One region of the Halioglobus sp. D3-4 genome, then DNA from elsewhere that is predicted to be linked to it. Evidence: predicted binding sites of a transcription regulator. Region 1 holds the regulator's gene; each other region holds the start of a gene.

The links. The regulator LexA, encoded in region 1, represses DNA repair genes until DNA is damaged. The targets are predictions, from matches to a motif close to ACTGTNTNTANANACAGT.
Region 2: the regulator LexA is predicted to act here: its motif matches at 3,343-3,360, upstream of recA (recombinase RecA).
Region 3: the regulator LexA is predicted to act here: its motif matches at 8,905-8,922, upstream of AC0L6S_RS12515 (Y-family DNA polymerase).

The regions. Positions count from the first base shown of each region.
Region 1 covers NZ_CM147907.1:1,057,708-1,068,150, reverse strand. The annotation lists gene AC0L6S_RS04575 (amidohydrolase family protein) at 1-48, opposite strand, end outside; gene AC0L6S_RS04570 (MBL fold metallo-hydrolase) at 143-1,234, opposite strand; gene bcp (thioredoxin-dependent thiol peroxidase) at 1,243-1,719, opposite strand; gene AC0L6S_RS04560 (NUDIX hydrolase) at 1,747-2,289, opposite strand; gene AC0L6S_RS04555 (flavin reductase family protein) at 2,385-2,861, opposite strand; gene AC0L6S_RS04550 (molybdenum cofactor biosynthesis protein MoaE) at 2,991-3,485, opposite strand; gene moaD (molybdopterin converting factor subunit 1) at 3,488-3,742, opposite strand; gene moaC (cyclic pyranopterin monophosphate synthase MoaC) at 3,736-4,233, opposite strand; gene AC0L6S_RS04535 (LLM class F420-dependent oxidoreductase) at 4,398-5,414, shown strand; gene AC0L6S_RS04530 (PQQ-dependent dehydrogenase, methanol/ethanol family) at 5,552-7,786, shown strand; gene AC0L6S_RS04525 (hypothetical protein) at 7,887-8,108, shown strand; gene lexA (transcriptional repressor LexA) at 8,290-8,892, shown strand; gene AC0L6S_RS04515 (hypothetical protein) at 8,897-9,151, opposite strand; gene AC0L6S_RS04510 (serine hydrolase domain-containing protein) at 9,453-10,443, shown strand, end outside.
Region 2 covers NZ_CM147907.1:204,880-215,322, forward strand. The annotation lists gene AC0L6S_RS00920 (LLM class flavin-dependent oxidoreductase) at 1-726, opposite strand, end outside; gene AC0L6S_RS00925 (3-oxoacyl-ACP synthase III family protein) at 737-1,702, opposite strand; gene AC0L6S_RS00930 (glutathione S-transferase C-terminal domain-containing protein) at 2,043-3,236, shown strand; gene recA (recombinase RecA) at 3,477-4,532, shown strand; gene AC0L6S_RS00940 (regulatory protein RecX) at 4,625-5,095, shown strand; gene AC0L6S_RS00945 (phosphate-starvation-inducible PsiE family protein) at 5,209-5,745, shown strand; gene AC0L6S_RS00950 (neutral/alkaline non-lysosomal ceramidase N-terminal domain-containing protein) at 5,753-7,762, shown strand; gene AC0L6S_RS00955 (FMN-binding glutamate synthase family protein) at 7,871-9,496, opposite strand; gene AC0L6S_RS00960 (thiamine pyrophosphate-dependent enzyme) at 9,540-10,443, opposite strand, start outside.
Region 3 covers NZ_CM147907.1:2,915,972-2,926,414, reverse strand. The annotation lists gene AC0L6S_RS12565 (GNAT family N-acetyltransferase) at 1-210, shown strand, start outside; gene AC0L6S_RS12560 (YidH family protein) at 264-518, shown strand; gene AC0L6S_RS12555 (class I SAM-dependent methyltransferase) at 674-1,351, opposite strand; gene AC0L6S_RS12550 (DUF2784 family protein) at 1,565-2,848, shown strand; gene AC0L6S_RS12545 (DUF3565 domain-containing protein) at 2,845-3,036, shown strand; gene AC0L6S_RS12540 (alkyl/aryl-sulfatase) at 3,033-5,003, opposite strand; gene AC0L6S_RS12535 (hypothetical protein) at 5,239-5,619, shown strand; gene AC0L6S_RS12530 (NAD(P)-dependent oxidoreductase) at 5,671-6,312, shown strand; gene AC0L6S_RS12525 (cupin domain-containing protein) at 6,408-6,794, shown strand; gene AC0L6S_RS12520 (pyridoxamine 5'-phosphate oxidase family protein) at 6,851-7,390, shown strand; gene AC0L6S_RS12515 (Y-family DNA polymerase) at 7,415-8,842, opposite strand; gene AC0L6S_RS12510 (DUF2788 domain-containing protein) at 9,171-9,386, opposite strand; gene AC0L6S_RS12505 (GFA family protein) at 9,401-9,859, opposite strand; gene imuA (translesion DNA synthesis-associated protein ImuA) at 9,924-10,443, opposite strand, start outside.

The DNA.
Region 1 (10,443 bases):
GATGGCCAACATTAAGTCGATAACACCGAGGTCGGTGGGCATTGACATAGCGCGTATTCCTTCTTTTTTGCTGGTAAGGGCCGAAATACAACCCTATTTCTAACTTTAGAATGTTATCCTAATTATCTGTTTTTAAATAATTTTATACTTGCATTGGCGAGGAGTCTTCGGCCGCATGGCGCTGTTGGCGCAATCGTTTTGGCAGCGTATCGTCGACTGACTGGTAGCGGTAACACCCCTCGTCATCCACTGTGCGCGATATTTGCCCACGCTGGTGCAGGTAGTTCAGGTGTGCGATACATTCCCCCATAGCCAGACCGAGGTTGTGCCCGTCCAGTGGTCTGTTAAACAGCACCGGCAACAGTTCCATCGCGGTGCACGCGGAGTTCAGGCAAGCCTCTTCCAGCGCCAACAAGTGCTCCTCGTGATGCTCTATCAAGTAGCGAAGCCGTTCGTGCAGACCGTAGAAAGGCGTGTTATGTGCCGGCAGCACCAGGGCATCCGCTGGTAACCGCTCTAGGAAGTGCTCGTGTGAATTGAGCCACTCCTTGAGAGGGTTTCCCTCGGGTTCAACCGCCGAAACGCTGATATTGGACGTAATCCTGGGAATCACCTGATCGCCCGATATCAGAATATTCAACGCGCTGGAGTAAAGACAGGCGTGCTCCGGGCAATGTCCCCTGCCCACAACCACCTGCCAGCGGTTGCCGTTAATCGACAGGTAGGCGCCGTCCACGAGCCGCCGGTAGGCAGTCGGCATAGGCGTAATAATACTCCCGAAGCCACTGAATTCCTCCCGCGATGCCTCGATCTGCTGCTGCGTATACCCCGCTCGCGCCATGTGCTGCGCCACTGACCAACTAAAATGTTCAGGCAGCGTGCGACTGAATGAGAGCCCGGTAAAATATTCAGCTTCGGTGATGTAAAAAGGCACTTTCCAGCGCTCACACAACCAACCAGCCATGCCGGTGTGATCGGGGTGGTGATGCGTTGACAACACCGCTTTCACCGGCTTGCCACCGAGATGCTGATCAAACACTGTCTCCCACAGATCCTGTGTAGGGCCCAGTGCTATACCCGTATCGACAATCCACCAGCCATCGACGTCTTCCAGCAAATAGAGGTTGATGTGATCCAGCGCCATCGGCAGCGGCATACGCAGCCACAGCACACCCGGCACGATCTCCCTGGCCTGCCCGGGTTCCGGTACATCATCAAACAGGTAGTTCAGCATGCTGAGGGCTAGAGCCCCAGTTCTTTGACGAGAGCAATGACATCATCGTGGTGCGTTTTCGTCTTTACCTTATCCATGACATGCTTCAACCGCCCGTCCTTGCCAATGATGAATGTAGTGCGCAACACCCCCATAAACTCCCGTCCCATAAATTTTTTCAAACCCCAGCAGCCATACTTTTCTGTAATGGCGTGATCCTCGTCCGACAACAGCGTGAAGTTGAGATCCTGTTTATCGATAAAGCGGCCGAGGCGGGCCACTGGATCTGGACTTACACCAAGCACCACCGTATCGAGGCTTGCGAATGCATTCTTACTGTCACGAATACCGCAGGCCTGCACGGTACACCCCGGCGTCATGGCCTTGGGGTAGAAATACAGAACGACATTTTTTTCGCCTCTGAACTGCTTCAGACTGACTTTCTCGCCATCCTGATCCAGCAGTGTGAAGGCCGGAGCCATTAAGCCGATTTTCGGAAATGCCATAAGTTATTGCTCCCTGAAGGTAAATGTCTAGCGCTTTGGCCGGTGCTCTATCGCCGATACCCGCACTGGATACTCTTCGGCGGCGGCGTCTGAAAAAAACTCTTTCAACGTTTGGGAAACAACCGGGAAGGCAATGTTATCCCAAGGCACAGCACTCTCGTCAAAAAGTCCTGTTTCCAGGCTTTCGGGGCCGGCGGCATGCTCACCGCCATCCAGGTCACACCGGTAAAACATGTAAATCTGGCTGATATACGGCACATCAAAAACGCGGTAAAGATTGATATTACTGACCTTCGCCCTGGCCTCTTCCCAGGTCTCGCGCGCGGCCCCCTGCAATGACGTTTCGCCGTTTTCCATAAACCCGGCCGGCAGTGTCCAGTAGTTCTTGCGGGGTTCAATGGCGCGTTTACACAACAACACCCTGCCCTCGTACACCGGGACACAACCTACGATAACACGCGGATTGACATAGTGGATAAACTCACAGCTGCTGCATACAAATCGCTCGCGATCGTCTCCAGCGGGAATCTGCAGGATGACGGTATTGCCGCAGTGGGTACAAAATTTCATGAAGGACGGACTCTCGCGCTACGAACCGCTCAGTATAAAGGCTTGCGCCTGACTTAGACTACCCCTGCGCCTGTCGCCGGGTTCTGATGCTGGCACTAATGCAGCTCGTGGTAGCGGCCGCAATAGAACAGCAAGGGCTCTCCGGTGGGCCGCTGCTGCATATCCGTAACCTTCCCGACTATAATGAGATGATCCCCACCCTCGTGGGTGGCGTGTAACTCGCACTCGAACGTCGCCAGGGCATGACGAATAATTGGGGCGCCGTATTTACCCAGGCGGTAGTGCGCAGGATCCAGATCATGCTGGGACTTCTTCGCATACTGGTTGGAGTAAGCCTGTTGTTCGCTGCTTAGGATGTTGACGGCAAAATGGCGGGGCGAGGCAAAGATATCGTAGACATCCGAGTTCTTCTGCAGCGACCATAATACCAGCGGCGGATCCAATGACACGGATGAAAACGAGTTGGCCGTCATACCAACCGCTTTGTTGTCGCCCGACACCGCCGTAATAACACAGACGCCCGTCGCAAAGCGCCCCAGGGCATCCCTTAATTCACGACCCTCTAGACTCATCTAACTTCCCCTTTTTGATTAAGATAATTGTTATTCAACATACAGAACTAGATATTTTGTTTATCACGATATCCTGACGTGATGCGCATTGGACCCCATTCTACGGGGCCTGCACAACCCCTATTCAGGCTATTGCGCACCATCTTCAAGCCAGCGAGCTAACCGGCTTGAATCAGTTTCACGCGGCTCTACCCAGTGCGCACCGCCACAACTCTGCTCTTTTTTCCAGAAAGGCGCCTGTGTTTTGAGAAAATCCATGACAAATTCGCAGGCACTGAAAGCCGCTTCGCGGTGCCCTGAGGCTATACCGACCCAAACAATCTGATCGCCCGGAACCATCTTTCCCACGCGGTGTACCACGAGGGCTCCAAGTAATGGCCAGCGCGCTGCGGCTTGTTCGACAATTGCAGTGATGCTGGCCTCGGTCATGCCGGGGTAATGTTCCAGTTCCAGTTCATCGACTTGCCTGCTCTCATTGTCACGCCGCACATAGCCAGTGAATGTGGTGATCGCGCCCTCCGCTGCCGAACCCGCCAGTAGAGACCGCTGTAACTGCGCCACGTCAAAATCTGCCTCCTGCACACGGACTATGATGTCAGGCTGCCTGTTATTGGCGGTGGTCACGGTCAACCACCCGTAACCGGTGGAAAGAATGCGACTTCATCGCCATCGGACAATGCACGATTCCCCGCGACGACTTCGTGATTAACCGCTCTCACCATATTGTCCTGCATCAGCACTTCGCGCCATTGCTCGCCGTGCTCACGGCACAATTGCGCTTGCAGCGAATCCAGGTCCAGCCCCTTTTCGGGCCAGGTGACATCCAGAGACCCGCAGCCCAGTTGTTCGCGGATACGCGCGAAAAACAGCACCTTCAACACGGCGTCCCCCCCTCCTTCGTACGCCGCCACTCACCGGACTTGCCGCCTTCTTTATGCAGCAGGCAGATGCCGCCGATTTCAATACCCCGATCCACGGCTTTGCACATATCATAAATCGTCAGCGCTGCAGCAGACACAGCGGTCAGTGCCTCCATTTCTACCCCGGTTTTACCGGAAACCTTGCAGCGCGCCTCGATCCTCACACGGTGCTGCGCTGGCTCCAGCGCAAAGCTGACTTCAACAGACGTCAACATCAGGGGATGACACAGCGGTATCAGGTCGGCAGTTTTCTTAGCTGCCTGGATACCGGCAATTCTCGCAACCGCCAACACGTCGCCCTTTTTGTGCGCGCCCTGCTCCAGTAGGGCCATAGTCACCCCCTGCATGGATACAAATCCCTCCGCCACTGCAGTACGCGCAGTCTCGGCTTTGTCGCCAACGTCGACCATACGGGCAGCGCCGTGCTCGTCGAGATGGGTAAGTTGACTCATAGCTTGCTCTCTAGTGACTGCCATTGCGGAGGGCAGAGTCTATCCAATGCGGATGGAGAATGAAAATACCAGTGAGCGCCGATGTCAGCGAAATTGGCCGAAAAACACTTTCTGTCGGCTCGGGTGATGACGTACAGTTACGCGTCCAGAATAGGAGATTAATCATGGCAAAACTGACACTGGGCCTGCAACTGGGCTATTGGGGCGCGCTGTCGCCGGGCAACGCACACGTCGAAATGGCACAAGAAGCAGAGCGCCTTGGCTTCGATTCTGTGTGGATGGCGGAATCCTGGGGCAATGACTGCTTTACTCCGCTGGCCTGGGTCGGCGCCCACACATCGACCATTCGCCTTGGCACCGCTGTCGCACAGTTGTCCGCACGTACTCCCACCGCTTGTGCGATGGCCACATTGGCACTTGATCACCTCTCCGGCGGGCGCATGATTCTCGGCCTCGGCGTATCCGGGCCTCAGGTCGTGGAGGGCTGGTACGGACAACCCTACAGCAAGCCGGTAACCCGCACGCGTGAATATGTAGATATCATCCGCAAAGTTCTCGCACGGGAAGAACCCGTGCGTAGTGACGGTGAATTTTACCCGCTCCCGTACACGGGTCCGGGTGCATGGGGCATGGGCAAGCCCCTGAAACCGATCACCCATCCACTGCGTGCCGACGTGCCTATTTACATAGGCGCTGAAGGTCCCAAAAATGTCACACAGACGGCACAGATCGCCGATGGCTGGTTACCTCTTTATTACTCCCCCTACCGGCAGGACGTTTACGCAGATCAGCTGGTAGACGCCAAACCCGACTTCCAAATAGCGCCCACGGTGATGGTGAACATCAACGACGATATGGCGCAGGCCCTGTACCCGGTCAAAGCCATGCTGGGTTTTTATATCGGGGGCATGGGCGCGGCCAAGCGCAACTTCCACAAGGAATTGATGGCTCGCATGGGCTTTCCAGATGAAGCGGATGCGGTACAGAAGCTGTTCATGGAGGGCAAGCGCGACGAGGCGATTGCGGCAGTACCCGACCAATTCGCCGATGAGGTATCGCTGGTCGGTCCACGAGACCGAATTCGGGAGAAACTCAAAGACTGGGAGAACTCACCGGTGACATCACTGCTGATCAATGGCGATGTCACACTGTTGCGCGAAATGGCTGAAATCGCGCTCTAGTATCCGCTATATCTGCAACCATACACACGTGACCTCCTGCCACAGTGCTCTGTGGCACTGGATCAGCGCTGTCCAACGGTATAAGCTGCGGGCACTAGTATAAGTATCAACAATCACAGCTTTGAGGGTCGATTCCTATGATGGCCAGGCACCTGCTTACTCTTTCCGTTTTAACGCTCTGCACAGCGCTTCTGGCAGCGTGCGATCGCAACGACCAGGAGGACCCGGCGCCAGACGAAGCAGCAGTCGCATCGACCCCCACCGACACCGCGCCACCACCCGCACCGCTAGCGGCCCCGGAACCTGAGCCGCCGGTTGTTGAGCCTGCCTCGGTCGACACCAGGCGTCTGCTACAGGCTGACAAGGAACCGGGTAACTGGATGTCCTATGGGCGGACCTATAGCGAGCAGCGCTTCAGTCCACTTGCACAGATCAACACAGAGAACATCGCTGAATTGGGTTTGACCTGGTCGTACGACCTCGAAACACAGCGCGGCATCGAGGCGACCTCCATTGTGGTGGACGGTGTCATGTATACAACGTCCTCCTGGAGTATCGTCCACGCACTCGATGCACGCACCGGCAAACTGCTGTGGACGTTTGACCCCGAGGTGGCCAAGGACAAGATCAAACACACCTGCTGCGGACCAGTGAACCGCGGAGTGGCTGTCTGGAAAGGCCAGGTATTTTTCGGTGCACTGGATGGCAGGTTGTTCGCTCTGGACGCTGCTAGCGGCAAGGTAAATTGGCAGATCGCCACCTTAGACCCCACCCTGCCCTACACCATCACAGGGGCACCGCGTGTGGTCAAAGGCAAGGTGCTGATTGGCAACGGCGGCGCGGAATTCGGAGTTCGCGGTTTCCTCAGTGCCTATAATGTCAAGGATGGGTCACTGGCCTGGCGATTCTATACAGTGCCTGGCGACCCAGCTCTGGGCTTTGAGAATGACGCCATGAAAATGGCGGCCGAGACCTGGAATGGCCAGTGGTGGGAACTCGGTGGCGGCGGAGGCACCGTATGGGATTCCATGGCCTACGACCCGAAACTGGATTTGCTCTATTTTGGCGTTGGCAACGGCACACCGTGGAACCGGGAAATTCGTTCACCCGGAGGCGGTGACAACCTGTTTCTATCGTCCATCGTCGCAGTGCGACCCGATACCGGTGAATATGTCTGGCACTACCAGACAACGCCCGGCGAGAGTTGGGACTACACCGCTACCCAGAGCATCATTCTGGCGGACATAGAACTGGATGGCGAGAAGAGAAAGGTGCTGATGCAGGCGCCCAAAAACGGGTTTTTCTATGTACTGGATCGCCAGACCGGCGAGTTAATATCAGCGGAAAATTATATCGATATCACCTGGGCAACCCATGTCGATATGGAAACGGGACGGCCTGTGGAAGTCCCGGGCGCGCGCTACGAGGATACCCCATTCACCATCTTCCCCTCCTACCTGGGTGGTCATAACTGGCACCCGATGTCTTTCAGCCCCGATACCGGACTCGTGTATATTCCGGTACTGGATATTCCGGCCGTCTACGGCCAGCCGGAGAACTTCGAGTACAACCCCGGCGTGGGCAACACCGGCACGGATGGCGTTATCGCTGGCCTACCGGATGACCAGGCCGAGCGCGATGCTATTGGCGCCCTGGTAAAAGGCCGCTTGCTGGCCTGGGATCCGGTTGCGCAGAAGGAGGCCTGGCGCGTCGAATACCGGGGGCCATGGAACGGTGGCACACTGGCTACTGCCGGCAACCTGGTGCTTCAGGGTACAGCCGATGGCAAGTTTGTCGCCTACCGCGCCGATACCGGTGAAGTGCTCTGGAGCTTCCCCACGCAGACTGGGGTGGTAGCGCCGCCGATGACCTATGAAGTTGACGGCGAGCAGTACATCTCCGTCAATGTCGGCTGGGGCGGCGCTTTCGCGCTGGTCTTTGGCGAGTACGTACAGGCCGAAAGCCTACCGAATGTGAGCCGCGTGTTGACGTTCAAACTGGGAGGAAAAGCGGAACTGCCGCCGGTGTCGTGGAAACCGGTCGTGATGTTCAATCCCCCCGAGTCCACGGCCAGTGCAGAAACTGTCAAACTCGGGCACACCACCTATCAGGATGTCTGCATGGGCTGCCACGGCCTCAACGCCGTCTCCGGGCTACTTGTTCCGGATCTGCGCGGATCCGCCTTCCTGTGGGACGCCCAGGGCTGGGAGGCCGTGGTACGCGGCGGTCAGTTAAAAGACCGGGGCATGGCGTCATTCGCTGACAACCTTAGCACTGAGCAATCTGAGGCAATCCGCGCCTATGTCATTGAGCAGGCAAAACGCGGGCAGGTTCTGCGGCAACAGGCCGAAAAGGAGAACACAGTCGATTGACCGGTGATCTGAATCACTTGCCTGTATTCAGGCTCTGGTGGTAGGGTTGGTCGACGGGTCCAACAAAAAGCTGCTTGGTGAAAACATCCGGAGGCAGAAAATGGCTGGTGTGAAGCAACTGAATGTCGTCGTAGTCGTCATCATGGCGGTAATCACCGCTTTAAATATGGGCCTGGTACTTAATTTTTTCGCAGCCAGTGGCCAGGCGTTGGCAGCCGCATTCAATAGCCAGAGTATTTTCCTGCTGGCCGGAGCTGAACTCGCTTTAGTACTGCTCGCCTATATTATCTACAAACAGAAAACCGGCCCGGTAAAGCACTAACCCCTTCCCCTAGCAAGTTACCCAGACACTCAGGCCCAAGAGCGACCCTCTGGCGGATAACCTTGCGCATTGGCGCGCCAGATGCCAACCTGGCCGCTGAGTTTGCTCACACAGTCATTGCAATCGCATCTTTGCTGTATATAATCACAGTAACTGTACAAAATCACAGAGGATGCACGTGATGGAAAAGCTCACGCAGCGGCAACAGCAAGTACTCGACATTGTCCGCCAGCACATCGACGAGACGGGCTATCCTCCTACCCGTGCCGATATTGCACAAAAACTTGGCTTCAAATCGGCCAATGCCGCAGAGGAACACCTCAAGGCGCTAGCGCGCAAGGGCGCGATAGAAATGATAGCCGGAGCCTCGCGTGGCATACGACTACCAGAGAGTGCAGGCATACCCATCATCGGTCGCGTCGCAGCGGGCAACCCTATCCTGGCCGAAGCGCACATCGAGGAATACTGCGATCTCCCGGCGAACTTCTTCAAGCCGCATGCCGATTTTTTCCTCCGGGTTCAGGGCGACAGCATGATCGACGTGGGTATTTTCGATGACGACCTGCTGGCAGTACACAGCACGCCGGTGGCCAAAAATGGCGATATCGTGATCGCACGCATCGAAGACGAAGTCACCGTCAAACGCCTGCAGCATACGAACAAGAAACACCTGCTGCATTTACTGCCGGAAAATCCCGACTACCAGCCCATTGTTGTCGATTTACGTGAGAAGGCCTTCGCGATTGAAGGCCTTAGCGTAGGGGTACTGCGCAGAGGAGTATAACCGCCTAGTGGAGTACGCGTGGGGTCTCTTGTGCTTCGTCAGTCTCGCCGTCGCCCTCACCGCGTTCAGAAATTGCTGCTGCTGCCTGAATACCAGCCTGTATCATCGCCTTGGCGACCTCAAGGCTATTGTCCATTATGTAGATGCGCGCTTCGTCAGAGAAACTGACAGTAAGCAGGGGGTCTGAATCACTATCCGCACGCTGCAGGACGATTTCGCCATCGCCGCGATCAACAATTTCCAGCAAGGATGTACTCACTCAATTAGCCTCTATTCATTTAACACAGTGAGCAGTCTACCAGTTGCAGCGCGATGCGACCATTCGCAATCCGCGAACTGGGATATACGTCCTACGACTGGCTGACCGATTTGAACGTCTCCACCGCTCGCTCCCTACCTCGTATTAATGAGCCAAATTCACTTGATCTGGTAAATTGACCGCACTAGCATCTGTGTAGCGACCACGGTAGCGAATTGTGTGGTAGCAAAGCCTATATAGCTCAATTGAAGCTTGGGCCCGTGTATCTGTGAGAATTACACCCACTGGGCGGGGAGTCTAAATGAAATGTGTGGTCGCGCTATCCGCGCTGCTGGTCGCTATATGCTGGAATACCTCCGCTTTTGCGCTCAACGTCACAGAGGCAGTTAATCAGTTTGTTACTCCGATGCTTAGGCCTGGCAAAGCACCCGCATACGCGGGTGTCGCCGTTGGTGTCTATCACCGTGGAAACGTTTCTTTTTACAATTTTGGGGTGCGCAATGGTAGACGTGAACCCGTAGACGAACACACCCTATTTGAGATCGGCTCAGTGACCAAAACATTCACCGCGGCCCTGCTGGGTGAAGCAACAAACTCTGGCCGCATCGGGCTGGAATCAAGCATTGCCGATCATCTGCCTGAGGGCTTGACCCTGCAGCCAGCGGCGCAAAAAATCACTCCCTTACAGCTCGCCGATTTCACATCAGGTTTGCCCGATGACCCACCGGGACTACCTCGCGAAATCCGCCTGCGAGGCATTGATCACTACACGCTAGCAGACTTCTATCAGTTTCTCTCCGCCTGGTCGCCCAAGGAATCACTCCCTGCGCCATATCGCTACTCCAATACCGGGGTGGGTTTACTCGGCCTCATTCTCGCTGGCAGTATCGAGGGGTGGGAGCAACAAATCCGCGAACAGATCACTGGTCCATTGGGAATGACCGATACGGTTGTGGAACCTTCGCCGGGACAACGGGCCCGACTGGCCCAAGGCTATTGGAGGGGCGGAGAGCCAGCGCCGGTCTGGCCACTGTACGCCTGGGCAGCAGCGGGCGCGCTGCGCTCGACGACCTACGATCTGGTGAACTATCTTACAGCGCAATTAGGTCATGGCGATGCACCTCGCAGCCTGATAGCTGCGATGACACTTACCCATAAACCGATATACAGGATCGAGCCCGGAGAGCCTGACTTTCAGGCGTTGACCTGGCGAGTCAAAGAAACGGGACCTAACGGCGAGCAGATTGTCTTCAAGGGTGGCGCGACCGGTGGGTTCAAGTCTCTCATTGGTT
Region 2 (10,443 bases), 850 kb from region 1:
TGGGTCGGCGCGGAAAAGATTGGTCGCCCATCTACGGGCATCGTCTGCGCTCCAATCAGCCCGGTCGACCGAGGCGATTACCAGCACCGCCCTCTGCACTTCAGCCGGGTCCCTGCCGGCGGTTTCCGCCAGTTCGTCGAGTTGTTTTAAGCGACGCGAAAAGCTCGCCGCGGAAATAAACATAGGGAACCAGCCGTCGCCCGCAACGGCGGCTCGCTGCAGCGAACGCTCCGAGCGACCGCCGACCCAGATGGGAATATCGGGTGCAGCCGGGCGCTGCTCAAACCAGCTGTCTCCGGGTGACCATAATTCTCGCAGCTCGCCAATGCCGTGGTCCAGGGCAGCACCCCTGTTGGCGAATGTAGCCCCCGCGCGCTCGTATTCCTGCCGGTGTTCGCCGACACCGACGCCGAGCACAAAACGCCCGCTCGACAGCGCCGCTAATGTGGCGCAGGATTTGGCTACCGCGGCAACCTGACGCAACGGCAACTGGATGACACCGGTGCCGATCAGGCACTCCTGTGTTGCACTCGCTGCAACGGCAGCCATGGTGAGAGCGTCGGGTGTATCTGAGGGAAAGAAAAGGTGGTCCGTCAGCCAGATTGCCGAACAGCCGTCGGACTCCAACTGGGCGAATGCCTCGCCTGCGCTGGGCCACTGGGCGACGGGGCCTGGGCCTTTCGGCAGCACCAGCCCGAGTCCGGGCGCCATTGCTTGCCCGGTCAAGGGAGGGCGCTCATCCCAGCCATCGCAACAGGACAGCTGCAGCGGTGTAGCCGGAACCGACTGTGTTGAGCAGCACGCGGTCACCGCTGGAAAGTGTGTCGAGGTTTTCGTACCACGCGCCGCAAAACGCGGTGAGGACACCAGCTGCGCCCTGGTTGCCGGCCCACTCAAAATTGTGCCACTGTCGCCCCCAGGGGACGCCAAGTCGTTCGCCCAGCGAGCCTAATACGCTTTGGTTGGCCTGGTGGCCGACGATATGGGCTATGTCCTCGACACCCAGACCGGCGCCCTCAAGTGCGGCGCGAGATACTTTCTCGCCCATTTCCATCACATGCCGAAATGCACTGCGATTGTCGTGCTGGAAATGTCCGTTGCGAGGTACCCGCACAGCCTCGGAATGCCTCGCGTCATTCAACATGGAAATGACCTCGATGCCAAAGCCCGATTCGGTATCGCTGCGCTCTACCAGCAGGCAGGCGGCGGAGTCACCGAAGAATACTGACGAGTGGGAATCACGGTAATCTGCGCTGGCTGTCGGTCGCTCGACAACACACACTGCCGCGCGCTTTAGCGAGGAGTCCGCACTCATCATTGAATGTGCGACGGCGATGGCATACAGCGCGGACGAACAGGCCGCGTTGACATCGAAGGCCACTGCATCAGGGTTCACAGCCTGCGCAATTACCGACGCTCTGGCTGGCATCAGGTCTTCCAGAAAGGAGGCGCCGCACACTATGAGGTCGAGGTCGTCGCCACTCCATCCGGCCCGTGCCAGAGCCTGTTCGGTTGCAGAAATGCCGAGGTCAACGACGCGTTCGTGCGGGAGTGCTACACGACGGGTCTTCATGCCCAGCCGCTCCCCAACCCAGCCCGATTCGAGATTGGGTAGCACCTCTTCGAGCTGATGAGTGTCGAGAACCGTGGTGGGATGTCCATGCCCGCCAGCGACAATACGAAAACCGGTTACTTTTATCATGCGGCGAGTGTAGCAGGGAAAATAAATATTAAGAAGTCGATGGCGACCGCGAATTCTTCAATCTGTGACGGTATCTGTGAAACTGTTCAGTGCCTCACAAAACACCTGTAGACAGGTTGCGTATGAACGCTATTCGCAACTTCGGACACTGTCGGGTAGTGTCTGCTGGCCTGTCTGTTATCGCCTCCGGCATGTCGTTCAGCGCGCGATTACTAGCAGGTCCGCGACGTCGGAGGTTTACCTTAGTTATGCCGTGGATTGTGGGGCTGTGCACCGGAATAATTGCGCCGGTAGCAGATGGGTGTCAGTATTGTCGGCTTGATTGCGGTAACTGCGGATAATGGCGAAATTTATTCTCTGGGGCCTGACGGCGTCACCCTACCAGTTGAAAATGCAGGCGCTACTGGATTTTTCCGGCCACGCCTGGGAACGCTGGCCAGAGCAGGGTGGACGACTGTCGTCCCTGTGTATGTTGGTGCGCCTCGGCAGGGCGAAACGCCGCGGCACAGTCGGGCGTTTCCCGTCGATGTCCGCCGAGTTGGATGAGTATCCGGCAGTGCCGTTCTACACCGAGGATGGTCGTCGCTTTTACTACGACTCCTCCTCGCTCGCAAGCTATCTGGACCAGCATCCTGAACGTCGTGCAGAGGCGCTGCAGCCGGTTGATCCCCAACTCGCGTTTATCTGCCAGTTGATAGACGAGGCCTTCGATGAGTTCGGCCTGTATATGGTGCACCACATGCGCTGGGTCGGCTCTGCGCGTAGCACGCCGATGGGTGACATGACCGCGCGGGAGTTTCGGCCACTGCTATTACCGGGGCTGGCGCCGCTGCTTGCCGCGCGCCTCTACCGGCGGCAGGTCTCGCGCTGCCCGTATCTGTTCAGTGTTGCGCCCGAGGGTTACGACGCCGGTGTAGGCCGCGATAGAACGCCGCCGTCGCGCGCCGGTTTTCCCGCTACCCATGAACTGCTGGACGAGGCCTGGCGCGGTTATCTTGCGGCCATGGAGCAGCTGTTGGCAGAACAGCCCTATCTGTTGGGAGCCCGCTTCACACTGGCTGATGCGAGTGCCTACGGTCAGCTCGGCATGAACCTCGTAGACCCGGAGGCCATTGCTCTTCTGGAGAAACTCGCGCCGCAGACTTTGCGCTGGTTGTGCGGCATCCGCTCGGGCCTGCACAGAGACGAGGGGGGGCAGCTGATGCTGACCCCGGCTCTACAACCACTGCTGCAGATGATCGGCAAGACGTTTATACCGTTGATGGTGCAGAACGAGAACGCCTACAAAGCCGCAATTGCTCGTGGCGAAACACTGTTCAATGAAGCCGCGTTCGACTGCCACCGCGCACTGTATAACGGATACTTGCTCGATTATCCCTTCCGGACGGTGGTGAAAACTTTCCAAGTGCGTGTCTGGCGAGAGTTGAGGGTCAGTTGGATGGCTCTCGATACCGCTGCCAGAGCGACATTGGAGCGGGATTACCTGCCCGGTATCAGTGCTGCATTTGCAGCGCAGGGCAAGCCCGCAGCGTGAACACCGCTGTGGTCTTGCACCTGTCGATAATTCAGGCAGGTATTTTCCGGTAGCGTCAAATGGCCAAATTTAATCGCTTTCAGGGCTTGCAATCCGAATTCAAACAACTGAGTATATATACAGTAGTTTTGCTGTACAGCGCTTGCAATCAAACCAACGTTGCTGACAGCGGGATGAACGGGAACCAGGGCGGGATTAAACGGGAATTCGCTGATTACCAGCATAAAGAGAGAGGCCATTATGGACGCTAACAAGACGAAAGCACTCGACGCAGCACTGAGCCAGATCGAGAAACAGTTCGGCAAGGGAACTGTTATGCGCATGGGAGACAAGGAGCGGGTGGCAATTCCCTCCATTTCTACGGGCTCTCTGGGTCTGGATATTGCGCTGGGTATAGGCGGGCTGCCACGGGGGAGAATCTGCGAAATCTATGGTCCTGAATCATCCGGTAAAACAACCCTGACCCTGCAGGTGATCGCGGAGTGCCAGAAACTGGGCGGCAATGCAGCGTTTATCGATGCGGAACATGCACTCGATCCATCATACGCGGAAAAATTGGGTGTCCAGGTGGATGATTTGATCCTGTCCCAGCCCGATACGGGTGAACAGGCACTGGAAGTGGCGGAGATGCTGGTGCGTTCCGGCGCGGTGGAAGTGCTGGTCATCGATTCGGTAGCGGCATTGACACCGAAAGCCGAGATCGAGGGTGAAATGGGTGCGTCGCATATGGGCCTGCAGGCCCGATTGCTCAGTCAGGCCATGCGCAAGTTGACGGCATCCATCAAACAGACCAACTGTCTGGTGATCTTTATCAACCAGATTCGTATGAAGATTGGTGTGATGTTCGGCAGCCCGGAAACGACTACCGGCGGTAACGCGCTCAAGTTCTATTCTTCGGTGCGCCTGGATATCCGCCGTACCGGCTCGGTTATGAATGGCGACGAAGTCATCGGTAACGAAACACGGGTGAAAGTCGTGAAGAACAAGGTCTCCCCACCTTTCAAACAGGCCGAGTTTCAGATCATGTATGGCTCCGGTATCTATCAATTGGCAGAGGTTCTCGACTGGGGCGTCAAGCTCAATCTGGTGGACAAGGCTGGCGCCTGGTATTCCTATAAAGGAGACAAAATTGGTCAGGGCAAAGCCAACGCCGCCAAGTTTTTGGGTAGTAATCCTGCGGTAGCCAGTGAAATTGAAGGGCAGATTCGCGCGCAGATGCTCAATCTGGATGCGCCGAAAAAAGACGCCGAGGCCGCTAAGGACGAAAGTGAAGAGGAATCCCTGTCGGAGGAATAACACGCAGTTGGATACCGTGTTTTTAATGAACCCTTTCCACAGGCGCCGGGGTCCCGCTTCCCCCATTCACGTACTCGGCGCCTTTTTTTTTCATGGCTGACGAAGCGGAGGCGGTGGATACCGCCATTGACCCTGCTGACATCCGCCTGGCGGCGATGAACCTATTGGCACGCCGGGAACACTCTGTTTGGGAGTTGCGCCGGAAACTCAAACGCCGTTTCCCCGACGGTGAATTACTGGATGAACAGCTGGCTCGGCTCGCCGAGGAGAACCTCCAGAGTGATATGCGTTTCGCTGAAAGTTACGTCCGCCAACGTATTGAACGCGGCTATGGGCCTGTGCGCCTGCGTGAAGAGCTTCGTGAGCGCGGCATTACCCGGTCTGACATAGCGCTGACGATGGACGATCTGGAAATTGACTGGCATGCGCATGCAGCAGAGGTGTTGAAAAGCAAGTTTGGTGAACAGCCGCCGGCGGATATCAAGGAGGAGGCGCGGCGCGCGCGGTTTATGCAACATCGCGGCTTTACCACCGAGCACTACCGGCGATCGCGCCACGATTGATACACCACAGAGGGTTAATCTGTCCCCGGGTCTTGCCTGCAGCGGGAATTCCCAGTACTTTCGTTGCGTGAGCCTGGCGGTCGGCGCCGGCGACAGTTTGGGAGTGAGCGGAAATGACGGAGGAGGAACCCAGAGACGAGTCTGCTTTCCATCAGGAACTTTCCACAGACTTCCACGATCCATTGATCCGTGTACTGCACAGTGCGATTCGCCTGTGCATCAGAATGCTTGCGATACTGATGGTGCTGGTGATCTTTCTCGGCGTACTCGACGTTGTGTACCACCTCTACGACGCGCTGAAAGAGCCGCCAATATTACATTTGACTGTCAGCGAGATATTCGAGATTTTCGGCGCGTTTATGGTGGTACTGATCGCCGTCGAAATTTTTATCAATATTCGCCTGTATCTAGGCTCCAATACTTTACCTATCCAGTTGGTGGTTGCGACAGCATTGATGGCTATCGCGCGTAAAGTCATCGTACTCGATCTCACTGACACTCCCGCATCTTATGTGTTCGCCATCGGCGTGGTAACGCTGGCACTGGGTGTGACCTACTGGTTGGTTAGCGTCAGTTCCGCGACGAAAATTCGCAGCACAAAAAAGGAGGAGCCGGAGTCGGAGTTCTCGCCGGCGCAGTCTGCGGATTAACAGGCCATTGACCAACCGGGCGGTTCTGCGCAGCCTGTTTGGACTGGCAGCGGTTTTCTATGCGGCAGTTTGCGCTGCGCAGCCACCGTATCACTACAGTATTGGGCGCGGCATCGCCGATGTGACCGGTCCACTTGTCGGTGTGCAGCTTTGGGGCTTTGGTCGTCCGGATCAGCTAGGAGAAGGGCTGCATACCCGCCTGCGTTCACGGGCATTCATTATTGTTCAAGCGGATGATCCGACCCGGCGACTGGTGTTTGTCAGTGCCGATCTCGGCAGTATCGATCACCATATCACCCTGGATGTTGTCGATCGGCTGAAGCGGCAATTCGGCACTGCCTACGATCTGGACAATGTCATTATCACCGCCACCCACACGCATTCCGGCCCCGGCGGCTACTGGCAATCGCGCACGGAAACCGGGCTCGATGGCGGACTTTATCCCGAGCATTATGAAACCATTGTAGGCGGTATTACGGCATCGATAGTAAAGGCGCACCGGGACCTGCAACCGGGGAATATCTTTATCGCCAGGGGAGAGTTGCACAATGCCGGGGCCAATCGCTCTATCGTGGCGTATCTTGAGAACCCGCACGAGGAGCGTGCCCGCTATAGTACAGATACCAATACAACCATGACAGTGCTGAAGTTTGTCGATGACTCGGGGGCGATCGGCATGCTCAACTGGTACGCATTGCACCCCACCGCGATGAACTTCTACAACCACCTGATTTCCGGCGATCACAAAGGGTTTGCCTCTTTGCAGATGGAGCGCGAGGCGGGTGTTACCTATGCATCGGATGAGGATTTCGTCGCGGCGTTTGCGCAGTCCGACCCCGGTGATGTCACACCGAATACCAATCTGGACAATACCGGGCCCGGTGCCTCGGATGTGGAGACTACGCGGATTATGGGTGAGCGCCAGTTGCAGCTGGCAAAGCAGCTGTTTCAAGAGGCGGACAAAGAACTTCGCGGCCCGGTAGATTCGCGGCGCGTCTATGTCGATTTAAGCGATTACCGAGTTATGCCTCGCTTCAGCGGTGACGGGGAACAGCGCACCTGCCCGTCGGCCTATGGTTATTCCTTTGCCGGGGGTTCTACAGAGGATGGCGGCGGACACTTTCTGTTCCGCGAGGGCATGGTGGAGCAGCGCATATGGCTGGACTGGTTGATTCGCGCTGTGACCGGAGCGCCGAAGTGGACGGAGTCGGTTCACGCCTGCCAATCACCCAAGCCCATCCTGTTTGAGACCGGCACCGGTGACCCCCCTTTGCAATCACAGATACACTCAGTGACCGTTGCACGCATTGGCCAGTTGGTGATACTTGCTTTACCTGTGGAAGCTACGACCATGGCGGGTAGACGCTTGCGTAACAGCGTGATGGAGGAACTCGGCGACTGGGCACGCTATATCGTTCTTGCCGGTTACGCCAATGGATACGCTGGTTACGTGACCACCCCGGAAGAATATCAATTGCAGCAGTACGAGGGTGGCCATACATTGCATGGACGCTGGAGTTTGCCGGCTTACCAGCAGGTCGCCAGTGAACTGGCCAGTGCCCTGCAATCTGGTGCGCCGGTGTCTGATGATATTCCCTATGACGACTGGCGCGGCAAAGCGCGTGGTCAGCCGCTTCCCATCGGCGAAGCAACGTCGCCGCGTGCGGGGACGCATTACGGAGATGCACTGATCTCGGCTGAGTCTGAGTACGGGCAGGGTGAGACCGTTGAGATCGACTTTCTGTCAGTTAACCCCACGGCGCATTTCACGACAGGGAATAACTTTATGCTGGTGGAGCGCAGAACACCTGCTGGCTGGCGAGTCGTTGCCGACGACGGGGATTGGAACACCCGCGTGCACTGGCGATTTGAGGACGATGCCTATATAGCACAGCTTAGCTGGGCGATTCCGGTGGATGCCCCGGCCGGCGAATACCGCATCACTCACTATGGCATCGATCATGCCGGCAACGCGTTCAAGGGGCAGCCCGAAAGTTTCCACTACGCGACAGAGTAATCCTGCCAGTCATACCGGATGTCGTATTGAGCAGACTGGCGCGCGAATACTTCCACCGCGTGGCAAAGTAATCCGGCCAGTTCCCCGGGACTAGCGGTCAGCCAGTGTTCATTTGTCTCCGCCCGCCTGCTGGGCCATTCGCAAGATCTCGGTATTGGGCGCAAAACTGTCCGCTGATGCGAGCTGCCAGTCCAGTATCCAGTCGCTGGGAATTTTCTCTTCCTCAAGCAGCACATTGGGCGCCAGCGGTGGGAAAACATCGTCAAAATGTTGATTGACGCCATCTGCACTGCGCCGCCAGATCAGGTGTGGGAATAGGGTATCGGGATCATCTATCCCCATTGCACCAATCATTTCAAACGCTGAGTGAAGTGTGCGCTTTTGGAAACTGGCAACGCGTTTGTGCCGCGCTTCGACATCCAGTGCCTTGCCCCGGTTCGGGTCCTGGGTGGCGATACCGGTCGGGCACTTGTTGGTGTTACATGACTGGGACTGAATGCAGCCCAGCGAGAGCATCATGGTGCGCGCTGCATTGGTCAAGTCCGCGCCGACGGCCAGCTTGGTAACGATATCAAAGCCGGTAGCGGTCTTGCCCGATGAAATGACCCGGATCCTGTCTCGTAAGCCTGTCCCGACAAGACAGTTGTGGACGAAACTGGTGCCTTCCAGGCAGGGTACGCCCAAGCGGTTGGTGAATTCGACCGGCGCGGCGCCAGTGCCGCCTTCTGCACCATCCACGGTGATGAAATCAGGCGTTATTCCCGTTTCCAGCATGGCCTTGCAGATCGCCAGAAACTCAAATTTTCGGCCGATGCACAACTTGAATCCCACCGGCTTGCCGCCGCTCAAATCGCGCAGTTTCACGACAAAATCCAGCAGGCCCTTGGGGGTATTGAACTCGCGATGACCCGGAGGCGAGATCACATCTTCGCCTATGTTGACCAGGCGAATGCGCGAAATTTCTTCGGAGACTTTCGCAGCGGGCAGTACGCCGCCATGTGAAGGTTTCGCACCCTGCGAAATTTTAATTTCGATCATTTTGACCTGTTCGAGGGTCGCTGATTTCTTGAAAGATTCAGGGTCAAAGCCGCCATCGGGCGTGCGGCAGCCGAAGTATCCCGTGCCTATCTGCCAGACGATATCACCGCCCTGGCGGTGATAGGGGCTGAAGCCGCCTTCACCGGTATTGTGATAGAAGCCGCCCAGCTTGGCGCCTTTGTTGATAGCCATAATGGCGTTGGCACTGAGGGCGCCAAAGCTCATGGCCGAGCAGTTCAGGCGCGCGGCGCTATACGGCTGTTTGCATTGATCTCCGCCAATCAGCACGCGCTTGGTGTCTTCTTTCACCACGGTTGGCGCTATCGAGTGAGCGGCGCCCAGCCAGCCCGTCGCGGTGATCTCATGTTCGGTACCAAAGGGTTGGGTGTCATCCAGACCCTGGGCGCGTCGGTAGACAAGATCGCGCTCCTCTCTGCTGAACGGCAGCTCCTCTGTGTCACCGGCAATAAAGTACTGGCGAATTTCAGGACGAATGAATTCCAGCGCATAGCGAATGTAAGCCGCCACAGGATAAAGGCGATTCAGTGTGTGGGGGCTGAACCACAAATCATAGATGCCGACAATGACATAAAGCCCGAGAATAACAGCGAGTACCTGCCCCGTGATGGTCCAGGTGGAGAGGTAGACTGCTGCCGGGAAGGCGAGCAGTGCGATGACCCAAAAAAGTTTCTGCATGAATGTCACGGTGTGTGCTCCCGGTGGCAGTTAATGGTATGTATCAGGAAAAAAATGCTTTGAATTCATCGCGCCATTCCTTCCAGACGCTGTGGTCCCCCTTGACGCCCAGAATACCTTCCTTGAGCTTCGATATGCCAAACCCGTAGAACTCCTCCATACCTATGTGTGGCGGCATCGAGAGTTCTCCAGCGCTGACGATTGCATCGATAATAAAGGGTTTGTCTGAGGCGATGGCCTGCTTGATGGCTGGTACGATATCGGCGGCGTGTTCGACGCGAACACCATCACCGCCGCACGCTTTGGCGTAGGCGGCGAAGTCGGGGTTGGTCAAACCTGTTGCCTCGTCGTTCTTGGGCATACCCGCTACCTGCATTTCCATCGCCACAAAACCGAGCTCGCTGTTGTTGAATATCAACACTTTCAGCGGCCAGCCATAGCGGACTGCGGTAACAAAGTCGTTCATTGACATGCCAAATCCGCCGTCGCCGCACAGCGCCCATACTTGTCGGGAGGGGTCCAGTGCTGAGGCGCCCAGCGCGGTGGGCAGACCCGAACCGAGCGAGCCGTGATTGAAGCCGCCGATCATTCGACGGTTGCCCCCCATCGACATCTGCCGGGCAACCCAGATGGCACACTCGCCGACGTCAATGGCAAATATCGCGTTGTCGTCGGCAGCATCACTGATGGCCTTGGCAAATAACTGCGGGTGCAGTGGTTCGTCAGTGCGTGACAGGCTCGCCTGCGCATCCATGTGCTTGCACCACTTCTGTCGCACCTGTACCAGATGATCCCGGAATTTGACCGACTTCCTGTCATCGTTCAGCAGGGTGAGCAGCGAACGCACTGTCTCACCCACATCGCCCACCAGTCCCAGCGTGACGGGCGCACGTCGACCGATATGATCGACATTGTTATCCACCTGAATGATGGGGCGGCCATCCGGG
Region 3 (10,443 bases), 1.9 Mb from region 1:
GCCCTAATGGATAAGGCGCAGGATGTTCACAGTGTACTTGAGGTTGAGGTCTTTGAATCAAATTCCATTGGCCGTAGTTTCTATTCAAAGTACGGCTTTGAATTGCTGGAGGAGAAACTCCATGAGCCAACGGGTCAGCAAGTCTTGCGTCTAAAATTTACTGCCGACAAGTCAAGCAAACGGGACGTCGTAACGGCTGTCCCTTCCTAATTGATAGTAGCGACTGCCGATAGATGGGCGTGTGAGGAACTGGATATCCCTGTATGAAAAGTGATTCTGATATTCGCGACAAGCTTGCGCTTGAGCGTACACGGCTAGCAAACGAGCGAACGTTTCTCGCTTACGTAAGGACGGGGTTGTCACTTTTGGCAGCCTCGGCCGTTCTGTTTCAGTTTTTCTCTGCGTTGAGTTCCTATATCACCGTGGCCTGGTTGTTGGCCGCCTGTGGCATCGTTGTATTGTCCGTAGGGCTCATCCGGTTTAATAAGGTCCGACTAAAACTCAAGGATGACGCCTAGACTTGTGTCAGGTCGAGACGTAAGGAGTTTTGGCAAGTGCGATCGGGCGCCAGCCCCACTTCTGATTGTCAGCAATTGGAATCAATGCGTGCGATCTGGGTCTATCCGTCGTGCCGGCTGGTCCGGAGGCTGCTGGCTGTCGCGATCACACGTTGCTAGCCGGGGTAGTCATCGGCTACGTGTTGTCGGTCAAACTTCAGGATACGACCTTTGAATTTGTGGTCGAGAAAATCTGTATGTAAGGGTTTTATATGTGTCGATGTAAAGCCAAAGGCTTCCATTCTAGCGCTTAGCTTATTCACTCTCCCACGCCCGGGATCCACTATAAGAACCTCGCAAGCAGGCTTGCAATGCGATTCAATAAAGTCGGACAGCAAGTGAATATGGGCGTCCTCGTACAGTAAATCGCTGCCGATTATCAGATCGAAAAGACCGAGCTTGTCACTTTTCTCCACCCAGTTTACTTGTTCAAAGTGTATTTCCCTGTCGTTATTGAGCGCTGTATTTCTCTGCAAGAACTTCTCAGCTTCTGGGTGGTAGTCGGTTGCAGTAATATCGGCGAGCTGTTTGTTCAGTAACAAGCTCGATAGCGCCATGCCACAGCCGACCTCCAGAATACGTTTTGAGCCGGTGTCGTAGTCACAAATGAAATGCGCAAGCACCAGACTCGATGGCCAGATGACCCCAAACATAGGCCAAGACGCGGAGCATATGCCCAGTTTTTCGGCGACGCCTTCGGGGTCTTGATACTCTTGTCGATTACGTAAGGTACACAGATGAATGTCTACTGCGCCAAACTCGACTGTTTGGTAGCATAAGCGTGGATCTGTCATCAGGCGGCCTCAATAGTTGAGCGCTGAGCCAGCTATCAGTGATAGATAAATGACAAAACGATTAAGGCCTTCTAGGGTATAGCACTGGGTGAATAAGGCAATGTATTTGGCCTGGTTGCCCCCCAGCAAGCGTTTGCATGGCACTTCACTTGGGGATACACAGGGTTTGATGGCAGTTAAGTGATTCAGCTATTCGAATATAGGGGCGTGCCAGTGTTGTATGGGGTTGCCGCAGACGTAGTACTGTTTATTCACCTGCTATTTGTCATTTTCGTTGTCTGTGGCCTGATTCTTATCCTTGTGGGCAAGCTTCTGGCGTGGCAGTGGGTAAGAAACCCCTGGTTTCGCCTGGTGCATCTCACCGGTATCGGTGTCGTTGTTCTGCAGTCCTGGCTGGGTCTGATTTGCCCGCTCACGATTTGGGAAAACAAGCTGCGTCAAAAGGCTGGAGAAGCGGTGTATGAAGAGTCGTTTGTTGCACATTTCCTGAATGAACTCTTGTACTATAACGCTCCGCCCTGGGTGTTCGTCGTGTGCTATACGGCTTTTGGCATTCTGGTGCTCGCTAGTTGGTTCTGGGTTCGGCCTCACGCCCTCATACCTGTGGTCAGGCATTGTGCGGCGGGTGTTATGGGCAGGCAACGGGCGCATAGGTCGAAACAGTACCAGTATTTCTCCTTACCCCTGGCTATTAGTGTTGAGGAAAGCTCGCAACTCATGAAAAATCGAAAAGAAAAACTTGCCTATATCAAGTCAAGGTATCTCAGCAAATCGGGGGCAATTCTGGAAATTGCACCGGGTTTAAATCCCATGATCAGTGAGAAGCATGGCTTTAACGTGGAGTATCTGGATTCCCTTTCAACCAGTGAGTTGCAGGCGCGCGCGGTTGCAAATGGACGGGAGGCCAAGAGCGCTCCTGATATACATCATCTTCTCGAACCCGGGCGATCAATAGCAGATTGTGTCGGGGCCAAAAAATACGATTGTGTGCTGTCATTTCATCTGGTTGAGGGGGCTCCTGATCTGGTGAGGCATTTTCAGGAGGTGCAAGAAGTACTGAACGGTGGTGGTGCGTACGCATTTTTGGTGTCGAATAAAAACCTTTGTTTCGATGCCAGAAAGCCGGAAAGCACTTTGGGCAAGGTGATAGAGGCTCACCTGGAAAAGCGTACTGTCGCGCCGGTCAGCGCACTTATTGACGAGTACTACTACGGCGTGAAGCGGGCTGGTCAGGGTGCCTGGTCGACGCGCGAATCGGCGGTGTTTACGCCCAAATATACAAGGTCAAAACGGTTGATGCTGAGTGTATTGAGTGACCCAGGCGTCGCCCGCAACTGGCGTGGGCATTTATGGCAGTTTACACCGGAGTCCTTTGCGGATGTGTTTGGTGAACTCGGCCAACTGGGGCTGGTTGATTTGCACTTGATAGAGATCGTTCCGACAGATCATATGGATTTCATCGCCGTAGTCGGTATGCCGGCATCACAGCGCAAATGAAGCGCAAGATTGTCGGGTATCACAAGGATGACAAGGACGATTGGGTCGCCGAACTCGATTGCGGTCACAATCAGCATGTGCGACACAATCCACCGTGGATCAATCGCCCCTGGGTCGAAACCCGGGAGGGGCGTGAATCCATGCTGGGCTATGAGCTCAACTGCAAGCTCTGTGATCCCTGCGGCTAGGGCGTCACAATGTTGAAGGTGGGGTTGGGCTGATCCAGCAGAGCAAAAAACCTTACCAGGTCCAACTTGCTGCCCTCTACCGACACGTCATCTGAAAACAGGATATCCCGGATGCCTGCGCCACCTGTCAGCATTTTTATAAACAGCGGATGCGTAATGCGCACCGTGGCGTTGGCATCGGCAGCGGGGCTGCCCTCACGCTGGTGCAGAACGGCGTTCTCCAACTCCAGCACATAGACTTTTTCCAGATCAGTAAATTCGATGTTGAGGGTGAATGTTTTGCCGTCGGCCTTCGGGCCATTGAGCATGGCGCCCATCAGCTCAAAAAATTGATCGAGCGGCGTTTCGCTGATGAGATCAACTGCAGTGCCGACATCGATACCTTCTTTGGGAGTACCCTGGCGCAATTCCAGCGCGCCGGTAAGGTAGACATCTCGCCAGGGCCCGGATTCGGCCAAATAACCCATCTGGTCATACGTTTGCGCCAACAGCGCTCTCGCATCGTCATTGTCGGGCTCGGCAAACACCAGATGGTTCAGCATCTCTGCCACCCATCGATATTCGCCTTTGTCGAAATCCTCCTGTGCGCGGTCCAGAATCTCGTCTGCGCCACCCATCATGTCGACGTAGCGGACAGCGGCCTCTTCCGGAGGCAGGGGGTCAAGGTTGGCCGGGTTGCCGTCGTACCAGCCAAAATACATCTGGTAGACCGCCTTGGCGTTGTGCTTCACGGTGCCGTAGTAACCGCGATTGGGGAAATTGGTGCGCAGCGCTTCCGGCATTTGCAGCATATCGGCAATTTCCCGTGGCGTGTAACCCTGGGATGCCAGTCGCAGCGTCTGGTCGTGAATATATTTGTAGCCATCGCGTTGCTTTTTAAGGAAATCGATAACTTCCTCGTTGCCCCATAGCGGCCAGTGGTGGCTGCCGAAATACACTTCAGCGTTGGGGAACAGGTTGATCGCCTCGTCGATATAGTGACTCCACTTGCGCGCATCGCGAACCTTGGTACCGCGCAGGGTATACAGATTGTGCATGGTGCGTGAAACCACCTCTGCACCACAGAAGGCCTTCAGCTCCGGTAGGTAGAAGGTGAGCTCTGCCGGCGCCTCAGATCCGGGCGCATTCTGGAAAACAAACTCCACGCCGTCGATGGTGACCGACTCTCCAGTGGTGTCGATGGTGCGCGTGGGTGGCGCGATACCCACGCTGCCAAACGCCGGCCCTTTACCGAGACCAGAACCGACATGGCCGCGAGAGGAGTGTTCAAGTTGGCTGCCATACATAAACATGGAGCGCCGGCTCATGGTGGTGCCGGCGATGACGTTCTCACTGGTGGCCTCGTCCATGAACCCAACGGGTGCGACTATCTCTGTGTCCGGGCCTGCACCCAGCACCGACTGCACGCCGCCGAAGTGATCGATATGTGAATGGGTGAAGATGATGGCTGAAATTGGCTTGTTACCCAGGTGCTCCCGGGCAAATGCGATCGCGGCAGCAGCCGTCTCCCTGGTGGTTAATGGGTCTACTACTATCCAGCCCGTCTTCCCTTCGATGATGCTCATATTGGAGAGGTCGAACCCGCGCAACTGGTAGACGCCTTCGGTCACTTTAAACAGGCCGTGGTAATTGTTGAGCGTGGCCTGGCGCCACAGGCTGGGATTCACGGTATCCGGCGCTTCACCCTGGATAAAGTCATACGACGGCATGTCCCACACCAGCGCCTCATCCGGTCCTGCAACCTGTAGTGACGCCGGCGCCGCAATAAACCCTCTTCTGGCATTCTCGAAATCCTTCTGGTTGCCGAGATCGAGTTCCTCGCGGACCCTGTCGTTGGCGCGAGCGGTGGCGTCCGTTGCCGGTGTATTGCCCTGTGCGCCTTCGGTCGGCTCGTCCTGACAGGCCTGGAGAAGTGCCAGTAGAGGGATGATCAGTAGTGCGTTGTGCCAGAAACGGATAGAGAGCATACGTTTTCTCCTGAGTGAGTCCTGGTGTCGGTGTTTGGGAGTACGTGGACACTAGCAGTTCATTGTGGTGTGCTCAAGCGACGCGGTGCCCTGCAGTTGAATGGCATTTGTCCGCGGGTGGCTGCATTATAGGGAGTCTGGTCAGATTGTTACGGTGGTCTGGCGTTGCGCCAGAAAGCTGGATCACGGGAGTGGGTTCTCGCCTGCGCCCAATCAGCCTTTGGAGGGGGCAGGTATGGAGAAAACCGTATCCGTATTGTTGTTTGTTGTGGGCGTAATCAATTTTCTGCCTGTGTTGGGAGTGCTGTCGGCAGCACGGCTATCGCAGGCGTACGCTATCGAGTTCGATGGTAACGACCTCATTATTTTGATGCGCCACCGGGCCCTGCTGTTCGGCATAGTCGGTGGCTTCATTCTGTATTCTGTATTCGTTCCAGGCTATCAGGCGGCAGCTATGGTCATGGCTGCTGTTTCGATGTTGGGTTATGTTTTCCTGATGTGGCTGGAGGGTGGCTACAATGCGTCGCTCTACAAGGTATTGCTGGTGGACGTTGTGGGTATTCTCTGTCTGGTAGGTGCGGCACTGTTTAAGTGGCTGTCCCATACCGCTGCTTGACGACTCGTTGCTATACTCGGTCCATTCGTTTGACCAGGGAGTTTCAATGAAATGAAAATTACACTGTTCGGTGCCACGGGTAGCCTCGGCCAGGAGTGCCTCAAGCAAGCGCTTGAGGCGGGCCATACGGTGACAGTGTTGGTGCGTAGCCCGAACAAATTACCGCCAGCACTACGCGACAGCATCACTGTCATTGAGGGTGATGGGCTGGTTGCCGCTGATGTGGCACGCGCCCTGCCTGCCGGTACTGAGGCTATCCTGTTCGCGGTTGGCGTGGATGAAAAAACCTCACCGCCTGATCTGTGTACTGATGTCACTAGGAATATACTCGCCGTGATGCGCAGTGAGGGTATTCCGAGGTTTGTGTGGTGCGGCGGCGGTAGTAATATTCGCCCTGAGGATGAGATCACTTTTGGTGCGCGTTTTGTGCGCTGGTTTGCTGAGATATTTCTCAAGCACAGGCACATGGATAAAGAGCACCAGCTGCAGTTGCTGGATGACAATGCCGACCTGTGCTGGATTGGCATCCGCCCTCTGCAAATGAAATCAGGGCCGAAGAAGGGCCGCTATCAGTTGGGATACAACGCGTTTAGTGCACTTTCCAGTATTTCATTCGCCGATTGCGCGCACGCCATGGTCAATATGCTGGAAGACGATACCTGGGTAGGCAAGGCGCCAATCGTTCAGTACTAACGCTATATGCCCAAGGCGCTGGTGCCGTGCGCCAGTGTGGAGTGCGGCTATTTTCCCGGCTGCACAGTGAATGAATCAAGCAGGAGGCGTCGTTTGTGTCGCAGGTAGTGGGTGCGGTGAAACCGTGTATCAAGTTGTATGATGAAGAGCAGGAGTATTTCTTTGCAGAGGGTTGCTTCATTACTGAGCTGTCGAACTCTGGCGATGACCCCGATGTATCAATCGCCCGCGCGCGCCTGGAGCCCGGCAAGACCACCCGCTGGCATTTTCTGCGCGGCACCAGCGAGCGCTATGTCGTGCAACAGGGGCAGGGCAGCGTGGAGATTGGTGACCTGCCTGCGCAGCGGGTTGCTGCCGGTGATGTGGTTGTTATCCCGCCAGAAGTGCGGCAGCGCATCAGCAACGTCGGCACCGATGACCTGGTCTTTCTGGCGATCTGTTCGCCGCGTTTCAAGGCAACGGCGTATGTCGATATCGAGTAGTTATTATGGCGTGACCGGGGTGTGCAGCACCTTCTCACCAGCAAGAGGTAAACGTAGTGTCAGAACAATTTGAGAAACTGGACGACAAGCTGAAAGCATTCATCGGCCAGCAACACCTGTATTTCGTTGGTACAGCGGGCGCGGAAGGGTTTGTGAATGTATCGCCCAAGGGCATGGACAGTTTTCGCATTCTGGACGACACCACCGTGGCCTGGCTCAACCTGACGGGCAGTGGCAATGAGACAGCCGCGCACGTGCTGGAAAATGGCCGTATGACGGTGATGTTTTGCTCCTTTGACAAGCAGCCATTGATTATGAGGCTCTATGGCCAAGCCGTGGTCGTTCACCCGCGCGATGAACGCTGGGGTGAATTGTCAGCACTGTTTTCAGCGCAGTTGGGCGCGCGGCAGGTTTTTGTTCTGGATTTGGAGCTGGTTCAGACTTCCTGTGGTTACGCGGTGCCCTACTATGAGCTGAAAGGCGAGCGCCCTACGTTGACTAACTGGGCAGACAAGCGCGGGGAAGCCGGGATACGCGAATACTGGGCCGAAAACAACGTGGTGAGCCTGGACGGTAAAGACACCGGAATTTTTTAGCCGGGGCAGGGCGCCGCGCTGTTATCAGGCAAACACCCCGTGGATATACCACCGTCTGGCCAGGCGGTCGAGAAACACCCAGTAGTGCTGGCCGCTGTTATCTGCGGCGATGTAGTAGTCCCGGCTGACCGCTTCCTGCCACCAGTTGTCTTCGATGCGCTCTGGCCCGTACTGCAGTGTCAGGGCGCCGTTCCAGTACAGCTGTGTGCCGTGTTGGCGCAGGGCCTTCGGTTGCGGCATCAGCCAGAAAGGGCGTTGGGCGCAGGGTGCGGTGGTGTTGCGCTCATCACTGTGATCGTCGCTGCTGACCAGCAGTGCAAATTCCGGCAGGTGCTCATCGCGGCAGTCGACTTTTTCAACCGCCTGTAACCCCAGACGGTTGTGCAGCCTGTCCAACAGGCTGGCCAGTGGTTCGCGTTGGTTACGTGGGCTGAATAAATCGATGCTGTCCTGTTGTCCCGGCTGCAGTTGTTGGCACGTGAGGGCCAGGCCCTCCACGCCACCGCTCAATTGCAGGCGCTCAAAACGAATGCGGCTGAGTTGGTACCAGTTTTCCCAGTTACTGTGGCTGCTGGTGCTGCGCACGCACACATCCTGCTGCTTGTTATTTATGCCGGCCATCTGCCAGGTGATCTCGCTGGTGCGCAGCTGGGTGTTGCGCAGAAAGCGACACAGCGATTGCAACAGGCGCTGTACCGCAGGCATCAGTTCACTGTTGGTTTTGACCTCATAACCAAACCAGTATGTATCGCTGAATGTCTCGGGCGGGCGGTAATCCACCTGTAAATCCTCCCGCTGCCCCAGTAGTTGCTGCAGGAAGTGGCTGAACTCCTTGCCACAGCGCCGCCCCAGTGCGGTGGGTGGCAGCTTTAGCAGGTCGCCCAGCGTATGTAGCCCGGCCCGGCGCAGGGAATCTACCGTGGTGGGGAATTGAGTCAGCAGGCTGAGGGGCAGGGGGCTGAGCCGCTCTTCCAGTGGCTGTTGGATCGCCATGGCAGCCTCCGGGGCAGCAAAGGACAGCAGCCAGGCCGCCTTGGGCGTCGGTGCCAACCCATAGCACGCACGGTATCCACGGCTGCTGATACCGCTTGTCACCTCCCGGAGCAGGGCATCGAGCCCCTGAAACAGGTTCAGGCAGCCACTGATTTCCAGTTGCAGGCAGTCGGCCTGCCAGATGCACAGCGTCGGGGTGATGCTGTAGGCCCAGCAGCACAGTTGTTGCAGGCAGTGTTGTTCAGCCTGTTCATTGCGCTCCAGTAGCCGCACGGGCTCATCACCTGCCAGTGCACGCACTGTGGCAGTGCCCATACCTTGGCGTATCCCCATAGCTGCGGCGCAGTCATTGGTGTGCAGTACGCGCTGCGCAGCCAGCAGTACTACCGGCTGCTGCTCACAGCGGTTCAGGCAGTGCAGGGGCAATAAATCAAAGCGCAGGCACAGCCACAGGCTCACGGCTTGTTTCCGCTGTCATTGTTCGGGAATTGCTGGGAGAGAGGCCCCATTGTGGTATCTATACTGTACATACATACAGTATTCTTGAGAGGGTGGCGTTTGTCCAGTGCGAGAGGAAACCTTACGGGGTAGCACCCGGGGACGTATCGCTTAATAGCACAGGACAAGTGGAGGCGTTGCTGCTGGTGATTTTACGAATGGTCGTGCCGATTCGTCGGCAATACCAGATTCTGGCTGTAAGAGTGGGCGATTTTCCGCGTTGATAAGGATGGGCTGGCTAACTTCAATTTCACAGCGATACCGTTACGGAAACAGTCGCGCAGATTGATTACAGCGAAGCGTTACCCGCATTTTCCAGCAGATACGTGATGATGACTTTCAGCAGGAAACCTGCAATGCCCATGGCGAGGCCGACGTACAGTATGATTGTGCCGAATTTCCCGGCGTTGCTGCGCCGGGCCAGATCCCACACGATAAAGAGCATAAACAGGATGAGGGCACCCACGCCCAGGGTAACGCCGTATTCTGTCAGCCAGTGATCCATTGACGTTGCTCTTCTCAGGCCTGTGTCCGGTAGTCCAGCGCCGCCTGAAATAGCGCAAGTCCATCGTCCGGTTGTGTTTCGAACTGTTTCACGCGTTCGGGTAGAACAAGCCAGGGCTGTTTGGTGACAGCCCACATATGAACCTCGGGCTCTACCTCGCTGGTGTCCTCCAGTGTGCCGGCCTGTAACTTGGCCAGCTCGGGGCTGGTGTCACCAATGCCGTAAATGATATTGCCGCAGCTGGCACAGCTATAGCGGGTATTGCTGTTGCCCTGCTCTGAAACGCGACTCCAGGATGTCAAAGCGCCTTCCAGCTGCAGGGTATCAGTGGTGATAACCAAGCCCAGGCTGAACGCGCTGCCTGTACGCTTCTGGCAACTGTGGCAGTGGCAGGCGTAGGTAAACAGGGGGGCAGCGCTAACGGTATAGGTGACAGCGCCGCATTGGCAACTGCCTCTCAGAGGAGTTTGCATCGCCGGGCTCCATATTCAGGTTGCGCTGATTATAGAGACTTTCAGCCGTTTTATCACAGGCGTGTCAGGCAACGGGTGCCGGTGTACCCATTGCCGCGCCGTGTGGATTACTGGCGTTCCAGACCGGAAGCTCCCACAGTTGTGGCTGTAGTGGCACCTCTTCTTCCGGGGATAAGTCCACATCAATAGATTGGTTGCCGCCACGCTGTTTGAGGATGTGTACCTTGCGATACTCCCGCATTTGCATACGCAGGCTGGACGGCGCATGGTTGCGGCCCGCCTGGTTGGGGCGGAACAGCACCGCCAGACTGTCGCCACTGGCAGCAGCGAGCTGCAGTTTGCGCAACTCCCCGTAGCTGTATTCCTGTGCCCCCAGCCAGCTGAATACCGCGCTGCAGGTACTGCTGCGCAGGGCTTGCTCGGTGGCCCATAACAGATCCTGCCTATTCTGGGGGTGGACCAGTAAAACCTGTTGGGTGTCGATACCCCGCGCCGCCAGCAGAGGGGCGTAAGGCCTGTAGGGCGGAGCGATAAACACCTGCCAGCGGCCCTGTGCACTGAGGCTTTCCATGGCCGGCAGAAAC